Tsuneonella mangrovi: one gene and its partner. The protein of the gene in region 1 interacts with the protein of each later gene in a pairwise test. Links are inferred from orthologs where the notes say so. Each region holds a gene or a part of one and is shown in the gene's direction. Other genes may lie near its edges.

Region 1 (3,259 bases):
CGGCATGGGCGCGCTGCTCGGGGTCGGGCAGGGCTCGATCCGCGAATCGCGGATCCTCGCGATCAAGTGGATGGGCGGCAAGAAGGGCGATGCCCCGGTCGCGTTCGTCGGCAAGGGCGTCACCTTCGATACCGGCGGTATCTCGTTGAAGCCCGGACCGGGCATGGAAGACATGAAGTGGGACATGGGCGGTTCGGCCGCGGTCGTCGGCGCGATGCTCGCGCTGGTGACGCGCAAGGCTCCGGTCAATGTGGTCGGGGTTGTCGGGCTGGTCGAGAATATGCCCGACGGCAATGCCCAGCGCCCGGGTGACGTGGTCACCACGATGTCGGGCCAAACGGTCGAAGTGCTCAACACCGACGCCGAAGGGCGGCTGGTGCTGAGCGACGCGCTGACCTGGACCCAGCGCGAGTTCAAGCCCGCGAAGATCGTCGACCTTGCCACTCTGACGGGTGCGATCATCATCGCGCTCGGCCACGAAAACGGCGGTTGCTATTCGAACAACGACGAGCTGGCTGAGAGCCTGCTGACGGCAGGCAAGCAGACCGGCGACAAGCTCTGGCGGATGCCGCTGTCGGCGGCTTACGACAAGCTGCTCAACAGCCCGATCGCGGACATGAAGAACATCGGTCCGCGCTACGCCGGGTCGGTCACCGCGGCACAGTTCCTCCAGCGGTTCATCGAGAACGATACCCCGTGGGCGCACCTCGACATCGCCGGGATGGCGTGGTCCGAAAAGCCCGGGCAGACATGGGACAAGGGGGCGACCGGCTACGGCGTGCGCTTGCTCGAGCGATTCATCAGGGACACCGTCGAGAGCTGATGCAGCTCGACTTCTGGCAGCTCTCGCGCGATCCTCTCGAGCGCGTCGTGGCCCTCGTGGCGGCGCGCACCCGGCAGGCGGGCGAGCGGCTGCTGGTGGTCGATGCTGACCCGGCTCGACGGGCAGGGTTCGGCAAGGCGATGTGGGACAGCGATCCGCAGGCGTTTCTCGCCAATGGTGAAGCGTCCGGGCCCCACGCCGCCCGCCAGCCGATCCTGCTCTCGGATACCTGCGAAGCGGCCAACGGTGCGCGGTTTTGCGTGCTGGCGGACGGTGACTGGCGCGCCGAGGCGGGAGGGTTCGAGCGGGTATTCCTGTTGTTCGGGGAAGCGGGAACCCCGGCGGCGCGCGCGACCTGGCGGGCGTTCGACGGTCGCGAGGATGTAACCCGCGCCTATTTCGCGCAGGAAGATGGCAAGTGGGTGAAGAAGGCGTGAGCCTTGCGCTGCGTGCAACCCGGCGCTAGGGGCGCGCGCGAAACCCCCACAACAACCCTACAATCGCTCGCAAGGAACCCATCATGGCGGTCACCCGCACCTTTTCGATCATCAAGCCCGACGCCACCCGCCGCAACCTGACCGGTGCGGTCACCAAGATGCTGGAAGAAGCCGGCCTGCGCGTCGTCGCTTCGAAGCGCATCCACATGACCAAGGATCAGGCCGAAGGCTTCTACGCGGTCCACAAGGAACGCCCCTTCTTTGGCGAACTGGTCGAATTCATGACCAGCGGTCCGGTGGTCGTGCAGGTACTCGAAGGCGAGGATGCGGTGAAGCGCAATCGCGACATCATGGGCGCAACCAACCCCGCCGATGCCGCTGAAGGCACGATTCGCAAGACCTATGCCGAAGGCATCGAGGCTAATTCGGTCCACGGTTCGGACAGCGACGAGAACGCCGCGATCGAAATTGCGTTTTTCTTCAAGCCCGAAGAGATTGTCGGCTGATCAGGCCGAACCGGCTGAATTCCCGAAATCATTGACGAACGAAGCCGCCTCGCAAGGGGCGGCTTCTTCGTATGGGCTGTGAAGGCCCGCTCCGTTTCGATTGCGCAATTGCCGAATGCGGTGATAGCTCTCCCACAGGGACGCTCCGGGTCGCCTCGCAATCTGGGAGATTTGCGATGGCTCGCACGCTTACGCTTCTTACTTCGGTGCTCTGTTATTTCGCGTTTTTCGTTTCGTTCGTTTACCTGATTGGCTTCGTCGGCGGGATCGATTTGTTGCCGACTACGGTCAACAAGGGAATGGCCGCTGCGCCGGGCGTCGCAGCGATTGTCGACCTGGCGCTGATCGCCCTGTTTGGCCTGCAGCATTCGGTGATGGCGCGGCCTGCCTTCAAGGCTGGTTGGACCAAGATCGTCCCCGCTCCACTGGAACGCTCGGTCTATTGCCTGACCACCGCGATCTGCCTCGCGATCATGTTCGCCTTCTGGCATCCGATCAGCGGCACAGTGTGGCAGTTCGAATCACCGGCGCTGCGCAACACCATGTGGGCCCTGTTCGGTGCGGGTTGGGTGATCCTGTTCATTGCCACCCACCTGATCAATCACTTCGAGCTTTTCGGCCTGCAACAGGCGTGGACGCACTTTACCGGCAAGCCGGCGAACCCGATCTCGTTCAAGACGCCGCTGTTCTACAAGTGGGTGCGCCACCCGATTTACAGCGGGATCCTGCTTGCGGTGTGGGCGACGCCCGACATGACTTACAGCCACCTGCTGCTGGCGATCGGCTTCACGATCTATATCCTGATCGGGATTTCTTACGAGGAGCGCGATCTCGTGGTCCACTTCGGTGAGCGGTACGTCGAGTATCGCAAGCAGGTTGGCAAGGTGATCCCGGGGATCGGTAAGTTCAACTAGCGGCTTAGGCTCCGGTAGGCGCTGCCGTCAGAACGCGTCGGCAGCGTCCACCAGCTTGGTCAGTTTCTTCGGTGCGACCGCGCGCCAGCTGCGCTCGATCCACGCAGCGATATCGTCCCAATCGGTATCGCCGAGGTCCAACCGGATGCCGATCCACCCGTCGCCGAAGTAGGGCGGGCGATAGAACCGCTCTGCGTCGCGCTCGACCAGCATCGCCTGTTCGTCCGCGCCGCTGATCTTGGCGAGCAGCGCAGTCTTACCGTCGCCGTGATGGTCGAGGCTGACCCACGCGAACTTCTTGCCTTTCACAATCCCGAAGCACGGCATCCCGTGACTGACCGTCTCTTCCGCTTCGGGCATCGCCATCGCCCGCTCGCGCACTTGCGCCACCAGCCATTCGGGATCGAACGGGCGCGCAACGTAGGCGTTGAGCACGCGCGGATAGAGCTGGTGTTCGGCCAGTAGCACCCGCGCGGCGAGGCTGTCGGGTGTTTCCCCCGGGCGAATGGCGACCTCGACCTGGCCAAGGATTTCGCCCAGGTCGAGGTCTTCGGTGACGAGGTGCACCGACGCGCCGCC
Region 2 (3,138 bases), 770 kb from region 1 along the record:
TGCGCTGGACCGTCCGTCAGCAAGATGCGTCCGACGATCTGGCTCATCCGCACGATGCCTTCTTCGCTCGAACGCTGCACTGCACTCGCGGCAGTAAGCGAAAACGGCCGCCCGCGATTGTCCTGCCCGCGATACATCGCGTTGCTGAGCCGCAACCGCTCGTTGATCATCGCAACCTTGTTCTTGTCGAGCAGGAAGCTGACTTCGCCACGCGGGCTGAGCGGCGTGATAACCATCAGCGCCGCCACCATGCCCACCGCCATAGGGAGCGCCTTGCCCAGAAAAGTCACTAGCCGATCGTGCGATCCACCGGGCGCGGCGAAGTGCTGGCGCGCGTTGCGCAGCCGCTTGGCCTCGTCGGTCTCGATCTGCTCTTCGACTGTCATCCGTCCCGCACTCCGGGTAGTGCGCCCCTCATTCGTGACTGAAGATGTCCTTGTCCGCCCAACCGGCAATGTCGAGCCGCGCCCGGGTCGGCAGGAAGTCGAAGCACGCCTGGGCGATCTCACTGCGCCCTTCGCGATCGAGGCGTTCGGCGAGGACGTCGCGCAAGGCGTGGAGGTAGCGCACATCGGATGCCGCGTAGTCGCGCTGCGCTTCGCTCAGTTCGGGCGCGCCCCAGTCGCTCGATTGCTGCTGCTTGGAAATTTCGCCGCCGAGCAGCTCGGTGACGATGTTCTTGAGGCCGTGCCGATCGGTATAGGTCCGGGTCAGCTTGCTGGCGATCTTGGTGCAGAACACCGGCGCTGCCATGACGCCAAGATAGTATTCGATCGCTGCAAGATCGAATCGGGCGAAGTGATAGAGCTTGAGCCTTGCGGGATCGCCCAGCAGCGCCTTCAGGTTAGGCGCATCGTACGCACTGCCGACCTTGAAACGCACAAGATGCTCATCGCCGCTGCCATCGCTCAACTGCACCACGCAAAGCCGGTCGCGGTGAGTCACCAGGCCCATCGTCTCTGTATCGACTGCGATCGGCCCGCTTCCGGCCAAAACCCCGGCGGGCAGGTCTTCTTCATGGAAATGCACTGTCATCGTCGATGTCCTTAGGGCGATTGGGGATAGAGGGGAAGAGGCGCTGGCGAGCCAGTTCGTCGGGGCGTAGCGAACGGACATGGCGAGCGAAGAGATCCCTGACAGTTGGCAAGCCGCTCTCGAGCCGGTGCTCGCAACGCCGGAAGCGCGGCGGTTGGGCGGCTGGCTGCGAGCGGAAGAAGCCGCAGGCAAAGCGATCTACCCGCCGCGCGGCAGCAGGTTGCGGGCGCTCGAACTGACGCCGCTGGACAAGGTCAAGGTCGTGATCCTCGGGCAGGACCCGTATCATGGGCCGGGCCAGGCGATGGGGCTGTGCTTTGCCGTTCCGGACGGCGTACAGGTGCCGCCAAGCCTCGTGAACATCTACAAGGAACTCGAAAGCGATCTCGGAATCGCCCCGCCCGATTACGGCGACCTTTCCGCATGGGCGCGGCGCGGGGTCTTGCTGCTCAACAACAGCCTGACCGTAGAAGGCGGGAAGGCGGGCAGTCACGCCGGGCGCGGCTGGGACGCAATTACCGATGCCTGCGTGGCGGCGGTTGCGAAGCGCAGCGACCCCACCGTCTTCGTCCTGTGGGGCAGCCATGCCCAGGCCAAGGCAGCGCGGATCCCGGAATTGCAGGGCGATTCCCCGCACCTGGTCATCCGTAGCCCGCACCCGAGCCCGCTATCGGCCTATAGGGGGTTTTTCGGATCGAAACCGTTCAGCCGCACGAATGCATTTCTCGAACAAGCCGGGCGCGGTGCGATCGACTGGGATCCCGCGCACTAGCCGCCAGGCCCAGACAGTCAGGATTGCCGGTAGCGGGTCCGGTGCGTCGTGCCGAATTGGGGAGAAACACACGACGCACCGTCTGCCCGCAGTGCGGCCCGAAGGGCAGTTGCCAGTGCCCTAGGGGATGCAACTGCAACAATCATGTCATCCAATTGACCGACATCGCGTGCGGTGCAACCGTCGCAGCGCAGCACTCAGTGCGGGCGGCCCGGGTGCTTGCCGGTGACGACCAGTCCAAGTGCGAGTGCCTGGACCGCTGCCGAGGTGCGGTCGGCCACGCCCAGCTTGGCAAAGATCCGCTTGACGTAGACATCGACCGAACTCGCGGCGATATCGAGCAATTGCGCGATCACCGCATTGCTCTTCCCTTGGGCCAGGAGGTTGAGAACCTCGGTCTCCCGACCCGACAACTTGGGCATGTTCCCGGGGAATGGATCGGACAGGCGCAGGTAGCGCTGATAAGCAACCCGCGCAGACGTCTCGACCTTGAGCATCGTCGAAATATCGAACTGCGCACCCTCGAATGGCAGCCCGACACCGATAAACCCGCAGCGCGCGAACGGTCCGAAACACGGCACTGCGATGCCTCGTTCGAACCCGTGCCCTGCGCTTCGCGTCATGTAATCGCGTTCGTACGCCCGAAGCTTCGCGTCGCCAAGCTCGTCATGCCACTTGAATGCTCCGCGCCGCGTGATCGCGATGCTCGGCAAAGGATCGTTGAGATAGTCGCCCGCGCGATAGGCATCTTCCCATTCGATCGGAAAACCGCAGTTGACCATGTAACGACCGATACGAGGATCGGAAACGACTGGCGCAAGGAAGTAGGCTGCGCCAAACCCGAGGCTGCGAAACGCGTCGAGCGCGCGCGCGCGCACCTCCTCGGTCGTTGCGCCGGATTTGATGCGTTCGATGAGCGGCCAGAAGCCGTCGTCTTCCCCGTTCGCCATCTTGTCCTCCAGAAGCGGCAGATCGGCGACCTCGTTTGTCTGCGCACTATGCACCCAAATGAGGGCAGAGGGCAATCCGGACGGTTGCCAGACAAGGATAGCAAAAGGTTATCAGCGCCCTCGGGTCTTGCTGCCATTGATCGGGCGTGTAGGCTCGTGTCGATGACGGAAGACGAAGCCCGCGCTGCCTTGCTTGCCCGCCGCGAACAGCTGGCGCAGGAGGCGCGCATCAGCGCGGAAGGGCGAGCGCCCGTGACGCTGCAACAAGACAGCGTCGGGCGGCTTTCGCGGATGGACGCGATGCAGCAACAGGCGATGGCCCAAGCGCAGGATCGCCGCCGCAAGTCCGAAGCCGTGCGGATCGAAGCCGCGCTCATCCGT

Evidence for each region.
Region 2: the proteins of ndk (region 1) and ung interact in binary tests that used the Escherichia coli proteins (3 or more experiments, as listed by UniProt). The link is inferred for Tsuneonella mangrovi from one-to-one orthologs.

The regions. Positions count from the first base shown.
Region 1 is NZ_CP022889.1:931,421-934,679, reverse strand. Bases 111-3,054 are described here. They hold ndk (nucleoside-diphosphate kinase), read left to right. Parts: upstream 111-1,343; coding sequence 1,344-1,766; downstream 1,767-3,054. Other genes in these bases: purN (phosphoribosylglycinamide formyltransferase), read right to left, coding at 2,708-3,054; mddA (methanethiol S-methyltransferase), read left to right, coding at 1,943-2,680; CJO11_RS04660 (DNA polymerase III subunit chi), read left to right, coding at 823-1,260; CJO11_RS04665 (leucyl aminopeptidase), read left to right, coding at 111-823. Also shown: more of CJO11_RS04665, read left to right, coding at 1-110; more of purN, read right to left, coding at 3,055-3,259. UniProt on the Escherichia coli protein: Major role in the synthesis of nucleoside triphosphates other than ATP. The ATP gamma phosphate is transferred to the NDP beta phosphate via a ping-pong mechanism, using a phosphorylated active-site intermediate.
Region 2 is NZ_CP022889.1:1,704,732-1,707,869, forward strand. What follows is about bases 138-2,960. They hold ung (uracil-DNA glycosylase), read left to right. Parts: upstream 138-1,114; coding sequence 1,115-1,807; downstream 1,808-2,960. Other genes in these bases: lptC (LPS export ABC transporter periplasmic protein LptC), read right to left, coding at 138-386; CJO11_RS08325 (ribonuclease D), read right to left, coding at 415-1,035; CJO11_RS08335 (helix-turn-helix transcriptional regulator), read right to left, coding at 2,005-2,811; CJO11_RS08340 (TraR/DksA family transcriptional regulator), read left to right, coding at 2,920-2,960. Outside these bases: more of lptC, read right to left, coding at 1-137; more of CJO11_RS08340, read left to right, coding at 2,961-3,138. UniProt on the Escherichia coli protein: Excises uracil residues from the DNA which can arise as a result of misincorporation of dUMP residues by DNA polymerase or due to deamination of cytosine.